DNA from 2 places in the Rhizobium sp. CRRU65 genome. Region 2 is predicted to be linked to the other one. Evidence: riboswitches for the same ligand, from Rfam matches in the RefSeq annotation. Region 2 holds a riboswitch; the other holds the start of a gene.
What was found. A riboswitch is a leader RNA that binds a small molecule or an ion and turns the genes downstream of it on or off. The one in region 2 is predicted to bind S-adenosylmethionine.

Region 1: it holds a riboswitch for S-adenosylmethionine, as region 2 does, so the genes downstream of both, ACM5SV_RS35835 (O-succinylhomoserine sulfhydrylase) here and metA (homoserine O-acetyltransferase MetA) in region 2, are expected to answer to the same signal.

What each region holds. Positions count from the first base shown of each region.
Region 1 is NZ_JBLYZH010000031.1:24,716-31,286, forward strand. It holds gene ACM5SV_RS35820 (Hsp33 family molecular chaperone) at 1-986, shown strand, start outside; gene ACM5SV_RS35825 (hypothetical protein) at 1,119-1,685, shown strand; gene apaG (Co2+/Mg2+ efflux protein ApaG) at 1,821-2,213, opposite strand; gene ACM5SV_RS35835 (O-succinylhomoserine sulfhydrylase) at 2,583-3,767, opposite strand; SAM riboswitch at 3,810-3,888, opposite strand; gene ACM5SV_RS35840 (2'-deoxycytidine 5'-triphosphate deaminase) at 3,962-5,056, shown strand; tRNA gene ACM5SV_RS35845 (tRNA-Gly) at 5,116-5,189, shown strand; gene ACM5SV_RS35850 (DUF995 domain-containing protein) at 5,320-5,829, opposite strand; gene ACM5SV_RS35855 (glycoside hydrolase family 26 protein) at 5,848-6,571, opposite strand, start outside.
Region 2 is NZ_JBLYZH010000003.1:216,118-222,688, forward strand. It holds gene ACM5SV_RS07325 (ABC-F family ATP-binding cassette domain-containing protein) at 1-1,257, shown strand, start outside; gene ACM5SV_RS07330 (DUF5666 domain-containing protein) at 1,378-2,007, shown strand; gene ACM5SV_RS07335 (ABC transporter ATP-binding protein/permease) at 2,081-3,970, opposite strand; SAM riboswitch at 4,085-4,162, shown strand; gene metA (homoserine O-acetyltransferase MetA) at 4,211-5,134, shown strand; gene ACM5SV_RS07345 (aldose epimerase family protein) at 5,361-6,383, shown strand; gene ACM5SV_RS07350 (GntR family transcriptional regulator) at 6,549-6,571, shown strand, end outside.

The DNA.
Region 1 (6,571 bases), on a different contig from region 2:
AAGCTGCAGCCGCCCTCGGCCAGTTTGATTTCGCCGGCGATGACCATGTCGTCCCCTTCCAGGTGGAAGGGCTGGATGTGCGCGGCCGCGCCGTCCAGCTCGGCCCGATGCTCGACGCCATCCTCGAGCGTCATCATTATCCCGCACCCGTTGCCCGGCTGCTTGCCGAAGTCGTCGTGCTGACGGTGCTGCTCGGCACCTCGCTGAAGTTCGACGGCAAGTTCACGGTGCAGACCAAGGGCGACGGCCCGGTCGATCTTCTCGTCGCCGATTTCTCGACGCCGGAAAATGTCCGCGCCTACGCCCGTTTCGATCAGGCGCTGCTCAACAAGGCGATCGAGTCAGGTGAAACCGAGCCGGAGCAACTGCTCGGCAAGGGCGTGCTCGCCTTCACCATTGACCAGGGCAAGTTCAGCCAGCCCTACCAGGGCATCGTTCCGCTCGACGGCACCACGCTGGAAGATATTGCCGGCGTCTATTTCCGCCAGTCGGAGCAGATCCCGACGCGCGTCCGTCTTGCCGCGGCCGAACTCTTCGACCGTGACGATGCGGGCAAGCCGCGCCATCGCTGGCGGGCAGGCGGCCTCGTCGCCCAGTTCCTTCCGGAAGCGCCGGAGCGCATGCGCCAGCCGGATCTCCACGGCGGCGACGGCGACACCGGCAGCCGCCCGCACGGCGAGGACGATGCCTGGCTCGAAGCGCGTTCGCTGGTCGAGACCATCGACGCCGATGAACTCACCGATCCGCTGGTCGGAACCGAGCGGCTGCTGTTCCGCCTGTTCCACGAGCGCGGCGTGCGCGTCTACGAACCGCGCGCGGTTTTCGACCGCTGCAGCTGCTCGCGCGACAAGATCAAGGGCGTGCTGAAGGGCTTTTCGGCCGAGGAGATCGAGGCCAGCCAGGAAGATGGCGAAATCGCCGTGACCTGCGAATTCTGCTCGACCACCTACCGCTTCGAGCCGGCCGAACTTCAGCCGGCGGAATAGGCGCGGTTAAGGACACGCACAGCGAACAATAAAAGATTAGCGATGATGCAGCACGGTGACTCGACTTCGCGTAGTCACTGTGCACCTATTCTGTTTCATTGGTTCTGGCCTAAGAAAGCGGATGGGGCGTTGATGAGACTTTTGTTTTTTGTACTCGCGCTCATAGCTGCGATGCCACCAGTGAGCTTGGCTGATGACCAGACAGTCCCATGGAAAGAGGTCGGGGGCTGGAGCGTGGCTGTCGACCCGACTTTAGACAATGGCTGTTTTGTTCTGACTTCCTTTGATGACGACACCATTTTTCGTCTTGGCTTCAATTTCCGCAAAAAGGACAACCCTCTTTACATTCTGCTCGGAAACCCAAACTGGAAATCCTTGGAGAAAGGTAAGCATTATCCCATCGAACTCTCGTTCGACCAGTCTAAACGGACGGCTGATGGGAGAGGTCTGGATCTCGATGGCCTCAAATCATTATGGATTGATTTCGAGGATCCCGACTTGATTGAGGAGTTCGCTGGTAAACTGAGTTTCCGCGCCAGCTTTGGAGGAAAGCAGATTGTGGCTCTCGGTTTGAAAGATTCCGCCAGTGCAGCGGATGAGTTGCTCGCCTGCCAAAAGGCGGTAAACGATGCGGTCGCAAAACATCCGGCGCCGCAAGCAAAGCCAGGCACCCAGGCCTCGGATCCTTTTGACCTTTAGTAGATTGATGACTGGGCAAGCCCGAGGATCTACGACCGAGGGTACGGCGTCCATGCTGGTACTGACTGGAAGGCTGTAGCCGGCCGGATCCACGCGCCGTGCTTGCACCGACGAAACGACCGCGAACCTACGCTCTCAATTAAGCACGCGCAGCAGCCCAGGTGAATCCAGCGAGAAGGCGGGGATGTCGACATCGAACATCTCGCCGTCGTCCGTTTCCATCTGGTAATGGCCGAACATCAGCCCTGAGGGCGTGTCGAGCGGACAGCCGGAGGAATATTCGTAGGTGTCGCCGGGGCTGAGCCGCGGCTGCTCGCCGACGACGCCGGGACCGGTCACCTCGTCCACCTGGCCGTTCTGGTCGGTGATGTTCCAGTAACGATTGACCAGTCGAACGGCTATGCCGGAATTGTTGCTGATGACAATCCGGTAACCCCAGACATAGCGGTCGTCGTCCGGATCGGATTGCTCCTCCAGATAGAACGGCTCGACGACAACTTCGATCTCTCTTGTGAGGGCGCGATACATGCCTTGCACCTTAGTCAAGATATCTTACCCGTATCTTATAAGAGGCCCTGTCCGTCAAGAAACGGAACAATTATCATCGCTGAAATGGCTGTGATCCGAAGGGTTTTCGATCGTTAAGTCTAATTGTCAGTGTTAATTCAGTTTCGGAACGCCGCGGCGGGCAAACTTGTTCCCCCCCCCTCGGTCTCACCCAGTGAGGTCCGGCACGGCCGAACCCCAAGCATGTCGCGCAAAAGTGTGCAGCGGTTTTGCGATAACGACATGCGTAAAAACAAAAACTAAAGCGCGAGGAGCGAATCTGAAAGATCGCGACGCGCTTTAGTGAGATCCGGCCGAACCCGGGTGGGGTCCGGCCGCTCTGGCTGTCGATCAGGCCAAGACCTTGTCAAGCGCCTTGGCGAAATCTTCGATCAGGTCGTCGGTATCCTCGATGCCGGCCGAAAGGCGGACCGTGCCCGGGGAAATGCCGAGTTCGGCGCGCGCCTCATCCGTCAGGTTCTTGTGCGTCGTCGTCGCCGGATGGGTGATCAGGCTCTTGCTGTCGCCGAGATTGTTGGAGATCTTGACGATATCGAGCGCGTTCTGCAGCGCAAAGGCCGCATCCTTGCCGCCCTTCAGCTCGAAGGCGACCAGCGTCGAGCCGCCGGTCATCTGCTTGGCGATGATATCGGCCTGCGGATGGTCCTTGCGGCCGGGATAGATCACCTTGGCGACCTTGCCCTGCTCGGCCAGGAAATCGGCGATCTTTGCCGCATTTTCGGTCTGCTGGCGCACGCGCAGCGGCAGCGTCTCGATGCCTTTCAACAGTGTCCAGGCATTGAACGGCGACATGGCCGGCCCAGTATGGCGGAAGTAGTCGTGCAGGTTCTCGTCGATCCATTCCTTGTCGGAAAGAACGACACCGCCGAGGCAGCGGCCCTGGCCGTCAATATGCTTGGTGGCGGAATAAACGACGATATGGGCGCCGAGCTCCAGGGGCTTCTGGAAAAGTGGCGTGGCAAAGACATTGTCGACGACGACCTTGGCGCCGACCTGGTTGGCGAGCTTGGCGACGCCAGCGATATCGATCACTTCGAGCGTCGGGTTGGTCGGGCTTTCCAGGAAGAACACCTTGGTCTTCGGCGTGATCGCCTTTTCCCAGTTCGCCAGATCCCGGCCGTCGATCAGCGTGCAGTCGATGCCGTATTTCGGCGCCAGCGTCTCGACGACCCAGCGGCAGGAACCGAACAGGGCGCGCGCGGCGACGATATGATCGCCTGATTTCAGCTGGCAGAGGATCGCCGCGGTGACGGCGGCCATGCCGGAAGCGGTGGCGCGGGCGTCTTCGGCGCCTTCGAGCATGCACATGCGCTTTTCGAACATGTCGTTGGTGGGGCTGCCGTAGCGGGCGTAGATGAAGCCCTCCGTCTCGCCCTTGAAGCGGGCTTCGGCCGCCTCGGACGTTTCGTAGACGAAGCCTTGGGTGAGATAGATTGCCTCGGACGTCTCGCCATATTGCGAACGCAGCGTGCCACCGTGGACGAGTTGGGTTGCCGGGCGCCAGGTCTTGCTCATGCCATCACCTTCACATAACAAAAAAACCGGTCGCAAAAGCAGACCGGTTTCAACCCGGTCTTTTTAGCCACTTGTTTAACGTGGCTGCAAGCCGACCGGCCAAATCACCACGGGATAATTCTGCAATACTGCTGTTAGCTGCTTGCGTCAATTCCCCGAGTTTGGTTTTGTCGGCGGCAAATGATGGATGAGGCATGATGGCTCGCGAAACGGGAATTCTGGCGGATCGCGCGATCTCCGCGCTGTTCGAAACGGGGCGTCTGATCTCCGAGCGGGAGCTGGACCGCGACCAGATCCAGCCGGCAAGCCTCGACCTGCGCTTGGGCGGCAAGGCTTTTCGGGTGCGTGCCAGCTTCATGCCAGGCCCCTCGCATCTGGTGTCCGACAAGCTTGACCGGCTGAGCCTGCACGTGATCGACCTCTCCGAAGGCGCGGTGCTCGAAACGGGCTGCGTCTATATCGTGCCGCTGATGGAGAGCCTGGCGCTGCCGGCCGAGATGTCGGCCTCGGCCAATCCGAAGAGCTCGACCGGGCGCCTCGATATCTTCACCCGCGTCATTACCGACTACGCCCAGGAATTCGACAAGATCCCATCAGGCTATTCCGGCCCGCTCTATCTCGAAATCAGCCCGCGCACCTTCCCGATCGTTGTGCGCCGCGGCTCGCGGCTGTCGCAGATCCGGTTCCGCGTCGGCCAGGCGCTGCTCGGCGAGCCGGAACTGTTGAAGCTGCATGAGAGCGAGACGCTGGTCGCCAGCAAGCTGCCGAACGTTTCCGGCGGCGGCATCGCCCTGTCGATCGACCTCGCCGGAGACAAGGACGGCCTGATCGGTTATCGCGGCAAACATCACACCGCCGTCGTCGACGTCGACAAGAAGGCCGAGCACGACCTCTTCGATTTCTGGGAGCCGCTCCACAGCCGCGGCCGCAACGAGCTGATCCTCGATCCCGATGAATTCTATATCCTCGTCTCGCGCGAGGCGGTGCACGTGCCGCCGGATTACGCAGCCGAAATGACCCCCTTCGATCCGCTGGTCGGCGAATTCCGCGTCCATTATGCCGGCTTCTTCGATCCGGGCTTCGGCCATGCGCCTGCCGGCGGGCGCGGCAGCCGCGCGGTGCTCGAAGTGCGCAGCCACGAGGTGCCCTTCATCCTCGAAGACGGCCAGATCGTCGGCCGCCTCGTCTACGAACACATGCAGGAAAAGCCCGCCAGCCTCTACGGCTCCGGCCTAGGCTCCAATTACCAGGCCCAGGGCCTGAAGCTCTCGAAGCACTTCCGCATCTGAGGCTTCCCGGCGGCCGCGACTTGACAGCGGCCCCTATCTGTTGGAAATCTCGCTTCATCGCGGGTGTAGCTCAATGGTAGAGCAGCAGCTTCCCAAGCTGAATACGAGGGTTCGATTCCCTTCACCCGCTCCATTCACCCTCAGGCCGTTCGCCGCCTTTTGAAGGCGCTTCGTGATCTTTTATGAAAAGGGTTGCGCGCAGGCATCGGCTCCTACAAGGACACAGATGGCGCCTCGGCCGCGCGCAACCCCTAGCTTCGCCTTTATCTGGTCTTACTGACGCTCATCTCAATTCCCCCCAATTGAGACCTCACGTAGTCGCCGCGGCGAAGCTTTGCGAATTCGTCGGTGGCTTGTGCCGGTGCGCTCTTGAAAACGTACCATTCACCGTCCGGTTCGCGTTTCTGATAGATCAGGCCGCCCTTCTTGCGGTGGCTGAAGCAGGTGATTGCCGTCGCCGTTCCGGTCTTGGCGTGCCAGTCGGCGTTGAAGCAGAGTTTACCCGTTTCCGTGATGAACCAGCGGCCCGTGCCGAAGGACGGCGAGCCATTTTCCCGCGACCAGGCGGTAAAGCGACGCGCCTTTGCGGAGAAGTAGCCGGCGCCGGCTTTCCACATCCAGGAATTCTGGTTGTAGAGCCGATAGATTTCCGCGCTGCTCATCGGTTTTGCGGTCTCGATCCCCGCAGGCTCATTGGTTCCGGCAGCGGACGCGGCCGTGGCGATACCGCCGGTCAGGACCACGGCCAGGAACATTTTTTGAAGCATGGACATGTTCAGGTTCCTTCTTGTTCAATTGATGCTTTCGCGGACGATCCGCCAGTCGGGGCGGCCATAGCCGTCCGGCCACGGATAGACTTCACGGTCGTTGAAGTAGACAACGGCGCTCAGCGCCGGGAACTGGGGATAGCGTTTCGTTACGCTCTCAGCCCAGTTTCGCACGAAGGAATCGCCGCCTTCGTATCCGAGTTCGGCAACCATGATGGGCTTGCCGTAACCGGCGACACGGGCGTATCCGGGCGCAAGGTGCTCGGCAAACGTCTGGTCGCGGCCAGTCTTGTCCCTGTCGTATTGCTCCAGGCCAAAGACCGAGAGCCCGATGAGATCGACGACATCGTTGCCGGGATAAAAGGCTTGAAGCCCCTCATTGCCCTTCGGTGACCACATGTATTTGGCCGTCTTCAGGTGGACCTTGCAGACCTCCACCATCCGGCGATAGGCCTTGGCATAATCGTCGCCCTGCCAATGCGACCAGGAGAACTGGCTGTCGGTTTCGTCCATTTCCTGTCCCCAGCGAATGATGACCGGACTTTTCAGCTTGGCAGCAGTCGAGCAGACGGCGGCCATGTTCGCATCGCGCGAACCGTTGAGGATGCTGTGCAGCAGTTCCTGCGAGGTTTGGCGCGAACCGGTCGACCAGGTCCAGGGCTCGACCGAGATCAGCAGGGTGCGGCCACGCGCTTGCGCATAATCGTCGGCGAGGGCGAGCGTGCGCAGATCGACATCTTCCCAGGGC
Region 2 (6,571 bases):
TGGCTCGACCGCGGCACCTCGCGCCGGCTCGAGAGAGGCTTTGCGCATTTCGAAGCCTGGCGCGACCAGGTGCTGGAGGCCGAGGAACTGGAACAGCACAAGCTCGGCAAGTCGATCGAGCGCGAGGAGCACTGGCTGCGCTACGGCGTCACGGCGCGGCGCAAGCGTAACATGCGCCGTCTCGGCGAGTTGCAGACGATGCGCTCGAACTATCGCGGCCACAAGGGACCGCAGGGCACGGTGCAGGCGACGGTTTCGGACGCGCAGGAATCCGGCAAGCTGGTGATCGAGGCCGACAAGATCACCAAGAGCTTCGGTGAGCGGGCTATCGTCACGCCGTTTTCGATACGCGTGCATCGCGGCGACTGCATTGGTCTCGTCGGACCGAACGGCGCCGGCAAGACGACGCTGCTGAAGATGCTGACCGGGCAGCTTTCACCCGATAGCGGCATCGTCAAGCTCGGCACCAATCTGGAGATCGCGACGCTCGACCAGAAACGCGAGGATCTCGACCCCGAGGATACGCTTGCCAACTATCTGACGGATGGGCGCGGCGAAAACCTGCTCGTAAACGGCGAGCAGCGCCATGTCACCGGCTACATGAAGGAATTTCTGTTCCAGCCGGAACAGGCGCGTACGCCGATCAGAAACCTCTCCGGCGGCGAACGCGCCCGGCTGATGCTGGCGCGCATCCTTTCGCGCCCGACGAACCTCTTGATTCTCGACGAGCCGACCAACGATCTCGATATCGAAACGCTCGATCTCCTGCAGGAGATTGTCGCCGGTTTTCCCGGCACCGTCATTCTCGTCAGCCACGACCGCGATTTCCTCGACCGCACCGTGACCTCGACGATCGCACCCGCTGTGCCGGATGCGCCTGATGGTCGCTGGATCGAATATGCCGGCGGCTACTCGGACATGCTTGTACAGCGCAAGGGCGCGCTCGAGGAGCGTAAGAGGGCCGAGAAGGCGGCGGAGAAGCCGAAGACCCAGCAAGCAACAGCTTCAAGCAGCTCGAAGGTCAAGCTCTCCTTTAAGCAGAAATTCGCACTGGAAAACCTGCCAAAGGAAATGGCGAAGGCCGAAGCGGAAATCGCAAAGCGCGAACAGGTGATGGCAGATCCCAATCTTTTCACGCGCGATCCCGCAGCTTTCAACCGGCTTGCCGGCGAGATGGAAAAACTGCGCGGCAGCCTGACTGACATGGAAGAGGAGTGGCTGGCGCTCGAAATGCTGCGGGAAGAGCTGGAAGGCTGAGATTTTCTCGAGGCTGAAGGCTCACTTTTCCTTGATTCGTCAGTGTGTCGCCCGGCGGCATAAGGTGCCGTCCGGCAGCCGGGGATATTGCCGATCGCAATGGCGACAAGGAAAAGTCATATGTCTCGCAAGCCTTATTCCGGAATTCTCACGGCGTTTGTCGCCGGCAGCCTCATGGCGCTTGCCCTGTCGCAAGCTGCACAGGCGCAGGATGCCCAGCGCATTCGTGTTCGCGGCGCCATAGAAAGCCTCAGCGGCGATACGCTCGTCGTCAAGACGCGCGAGGGCAGTGATGCGACGGTCGCGCTGAAACCCGGCTGGAAGGTCGGCGGCATCAAAAAAGCTTCGGTCGAGGATATCAAACCCGGCGATTTCGTCGGCGTCGCTTCGCTTCCGAAGGGCACGGGCCCGGACGGGGCGATCGAGGTGCTGATCTTTCCGGCGTCGATGAAGGGAACCGGTGAGGGCAACCGTCCCTGGGATGCGCAGCCGAACAGCCAGATGACCAACGCGACTGTCAGCAACGCCGTCAAATCCGTCGACGGCCACACGATCACGCTGACTTATCAGGGCAAGGAAAAGACCATCACCATTGCCGATGGCACGCCGATCGTGACGTTGGCGCCTGCGACCAAGGATGATCTGAAACCCGGCGCCGGCGTCGTCGTCGCCGGCGAGAAGGCGGCGGATGGCAGCATCTCGGCCAGCCAGATTGCCGTCGGCCTCAACGGTATCGTGCCGCCGATGTGACCGGCGGCCTTCAAATCTCTGTCTCACGCATATCGTTATCCCAAAACCGCTACCCAGTTTTGGGCGGCACGCATCAAAGCGCCGGCGCGGGCACGGCGGCAGCGCCAACACTGGCGCTGGCGCCGGTCTGGACGACAGGTGGCTCCTCGGATGTTGACGGCAGCGCCTGCAGATGCAGTACGCGCGGCTTCAGCGCCTCGAGATAGGCCTCGGAGCGGCCGATATAGATCATGCCGCTTTCGGGCATCGAGGTAAGCAGTTTGGCCATTGTTTCCTGCAATTCCGGCTCCATGCCTTCCAGCACTTCGTCGAAGATGATCCAGCGCGGGCGTACGAGTAGCAGCCGGGCAAATCCGATCGCTTTCTGCTGGTCGCTGTCGAGCAGCTTGTCCCAGCGGGCGCGGGTTTCGAGCCTTGCGATCAGTGAATGCAGACCAACCTTGTCGAGGGCCGCCTCGACGTCGGCTTTCTCGTAGGCTTCGGGACGTTCGGGAAAGGCCAGCGCCTCGCGCAGTGAGCCGCCGGGGACATAGGCGAGCTGGGGAACGAAGAGCATGTCGTCGATTGGCGGCAGGCCTATCGTGCCGCTGCCGCACGGCCAGAGGCCGGCCATCGCCTGGAACAGCAGCTTGCGATTGACGCTGTGATCGCCGTTGATCATGATTTTTTCGCCGGCCTTGATCACGACATTGGTTTCACGCAGACGGAAACCGCCGCATTCCTCGATGTCTTCGCCGATCTTGGCGACGATCACCACGTCCTTAAGCGTCAGCGTGTCGGGCGCGGCGTTTTCATAGGCGATGCTGTCCTTCAGGTCGAAGTCCTCTTCCATCTCGACCAGCGCTTGGCGGAAATCGGTGACGCGCATCAGCGTGGCGCGCCATTCGGCGATCGGGCCGAAATTGGACACATACCAGCGCAGCGCCGTGTTGACCTGGTTGAAGGCACCGACGGACATCATCAGCTGGCCGAGGGTGAGTCCGCCGGAGAAATAGGCGGGGGCGGCAACGATGATCGGAATGACGATCACCAGCCAGCCATAGCCGGCCGAAACCCAGGTGAGATTGGTATTGGCCATAGCAAGCCGCTTGACGACTGTCAGGACCGAGCTGATATCGGTGTTGATGCGCCGACGCTCGTTCTCCTCGCCGCGGGCAACGGTAATTGCCGGCATGTTCTCATTGGCATGCATCAGCGTGAAGCGAAGCTCGGCTTCTTTCGAAAAACGGTCGGCATTGAGCTTCACCAGCTTGCGGCCGACCACCTGGCTCAGCACCGAGGCGGAAGCGGCATAGAAAATCGCTGCCCAGACCATGTAGCCTGGAATGGAGAAGCTATGGCCGCTGATGCGGAAGATGAAGCCGCTCGAAAGCTCCCAGAGCACGCCGATGAAGCTCACCAGAAGAATGGTAGACTGCAGCAGGCCGAGAACCAATCCCGTCGTGCTTTCGGCAAGGTTGCGGGAATCCTCGTGCAGACGCTGGTCCGGATTGACGCCGATCAGGCCGCTGGAGGCGAGCCGCAGCGCTCGCTTGCGCTTCAGCCACTGGTCGACCAGGTCGCGCGACAAACCTTCGCGCATATAGAGCGCCGTCATCTGATTCAGCCAGGCCTGCAGCACGTTGAGCAGCAGCAGCGTGCCGGCGATCATCGCGAAGATTTCGAGCTGGTGGAAGAATTCGCCGAGGTCGCGGCGCTCCAGCGAGTCGTAGAAAGGAGCATTCCACTCGTTCAGGATGACCTGGCCGTAGGACGTCGCCAGGATGACGAGGATCAGCACGGTGGCCAGAAACAGCACCTTGCCACGCACTTCCGAATTCCAGAATGCTGAGAACATGACGCCGAGGCGATATGTCAGGCTTAAATCATACCCTACCCTATCCTGCCTTCTGATGCCCGGCTTCCTCTCGATCTTATCTGCCATTACGCTTTTCCAAATCGCCCATGCCCCTATAAATAACATGGTGGCGTTACCGGTCTATCAACAGATTCTATCAGTCATTAAAGTGTGATGATGCTTGCATGAGTTTCTCCTGCATGTTTTCGCCAGTTGATTCGCAATCAGACTGGGTCTAATTAAGGCCTCCGTGGTGATTTGGCCGGCCGGCTTGCAGCCACGTTAAAAAAGTCGCTAAAGGGCCGCGTGCGGACCGGTAGCGATTTTTGTCGCCGCCGGTTTTTTGTTTTTGATCGAGTGACCGCAATGCCCATCAAGATCCCCGATACGCTGCCCGCCTTCGAAACCCTGGTTCAGGAGGGTGTGCGGGTGATGACCGAGACGTTGGCGATCCGTCAGGATATCCGACCGTTGCAGATCGGGCTGCTCAATCTCATGCCGAACAAGATCAAGACCGAACTGCAGATGGCCCGCCTCGTCGGCGCCTCGCCGCTGCAGGTGGAGCTGTCGCTTGTCCGTATCGGCGGCCACAAGGCGAAGAATACGTCCGAGGACCATCTGCTTGCCTTCTACCAGACCTGGGAGGAGGTAAAGCACCGCAAGTTCGACGGCTTCATCATCACCGGGGCGCCGATCGAGCTTTTGCCCTATGAGGACGTCACCTATTGGGCGGAGATGCAGGAGATTCTCGACTGGACGGAAACGAATGTCCATTCGACGATGAACGTCTGCTGGGGCGCGATGGCGGCGGTCTATCATTTTCACGGCGTTCCGAAATACGAGCTGAAAGAGAAGGCCTTCGGCGTCTACCGCCACCGGAATCTGAAACCTTCCTCGATCTATCTCAACGGCTTTTCCGACAATTTCGAAGTGCCGGTGTCGCGCTGGACCGAAGTGCGCCGCGCCGATATCGAGAAATCCGAAAGCCTGGAGATCCTGATGGAGTCGAGCGAAATGGGCGTCTGCCTCGTGCACGAGAAGAGAGGCCGGCGGCTCTACATGTTCAACCATGTCGAATATGATTCCACCTCGCTTTCCGACGAGTATTTCCGCGACGTCAATGCCGGGGTGCCGATCAAGATGCCGCACAATTACTTTCCGCATAACGATCCGGCGCTTGCGCCGCAGAACCGCTGGCGCAGCCATGCGCATCTTTTGTTCGGCAACTGGATCAACGAAATCTACCAGACGACACCCTTTGATGTGGAAGAGATCGGCACCGACCTCTGACCGTTGCCGAGCGCGCCGCGAGCTGGTTCCGCCGCATTGCTGCTGCGGCTTTTCTTTCTGATCCGCCGGTTGCGGATCGAAGCAAATCCGGGCAGGTTCCTGTCCTGAACCCTACCACGCCGCGCGCCTTCGTCGGACGTGCAATGCACACTTTGAATCGCTGCAAATTCCCCAAATCGATTCCGAATTGCGGAATTTGCAGCAGAGATAGAATGGACGGACGATCATGTCGGATAAGTTGGAGCGGGACGTTTTCGGGCAGACGAAGGCGGGTGAGACCGTCTATCGGGTCGAGATCAAGGGCGGCGGGCTGACGGCCAAGATCCTGAGCTGGGGCGCGGTCATCCAGGATCTGCGTCTCGAGGGACATGACGCGCCGCTGCAGCTCGGCTTCGACGATTTCGACAGCTACCCCCTCTATTCATCCTATTTCGGCGCGACGCCCGGCCGCTGCGCCAACCGCGTCGGCGGCGGCAGGTTCATGCTTGACGACAAGGACTATCAGCTCGAACTGAATGAAAACGGCGTGACGCATCTGCATGGCGGCAGCGACAATATCGCCAAACGCAACTGGACGATCGTCGAGCATGACGTCGACCGCGTAGTACTGAAGATCGTCGATCCCGATGGCCGCGCCGGCTATCCCGGCAATTGCACCATCCAGGCGACTTTCCGGGTGCATGGCAATGGTGAACTGTCGATCACCTACGAATCGACCAGCGACCAGCCGACGCTCGCCAATGTCTGCCAGCACGCCTATTTCAATCTCGACGGCCGCGAAGATGCGCTTGGCCATGACATCATGATAGCCGCCGATCACTATCTGCCGACCGATGAGAAGCAGGTGCCGACCGGTGAAATCCGTCCCGTCGAGGGCACGGAATTCGATTTCCGCGAGATGGCGCCGATGAAGCGTTTCGTCGGCAGCGAACAAGTGTCCTACGACCATAATTTCTGCCTGTCCGCCGAGCGCACCGCCAAGCGGAGCGTCGCGCTTGCCCGCAGCCTCTATTCCGGCGTGTCGCTGGAAGTGCGCAGCACCGAGCCAGGCGTGCAGTTCTATGCCGGCTTCAAGCTTGACACCGGGGCTCCGGGCATCGGCGGGCGCAAATACGGTCCGTTCGCCGGCTTCTGCCTGGAGACGCAGGTCTGGCCAGATGCCATCAACCACCAAGGTTTTCCGAATGCGGTTCTGCGCCCCGGCGAAGTGCTGCGTCAGGAGACGGATTATATCTTCACCAAGAACTGAGCATCCTCCAGCGCCGGCGCGTTTCTAAACGCGCGGCGCTGCGGACGCACGACTGTCAAATTTGAGCGCTATGAAACCCTTGCCGGTCCGCCTGGCGAGGGTTTTTTGATTCCATGCTCGATTCCGACTTGCCGATTGGTTCTATATAGGTTCTATTGTGTGCCCATGGATAGAACCAGTCTGATAGC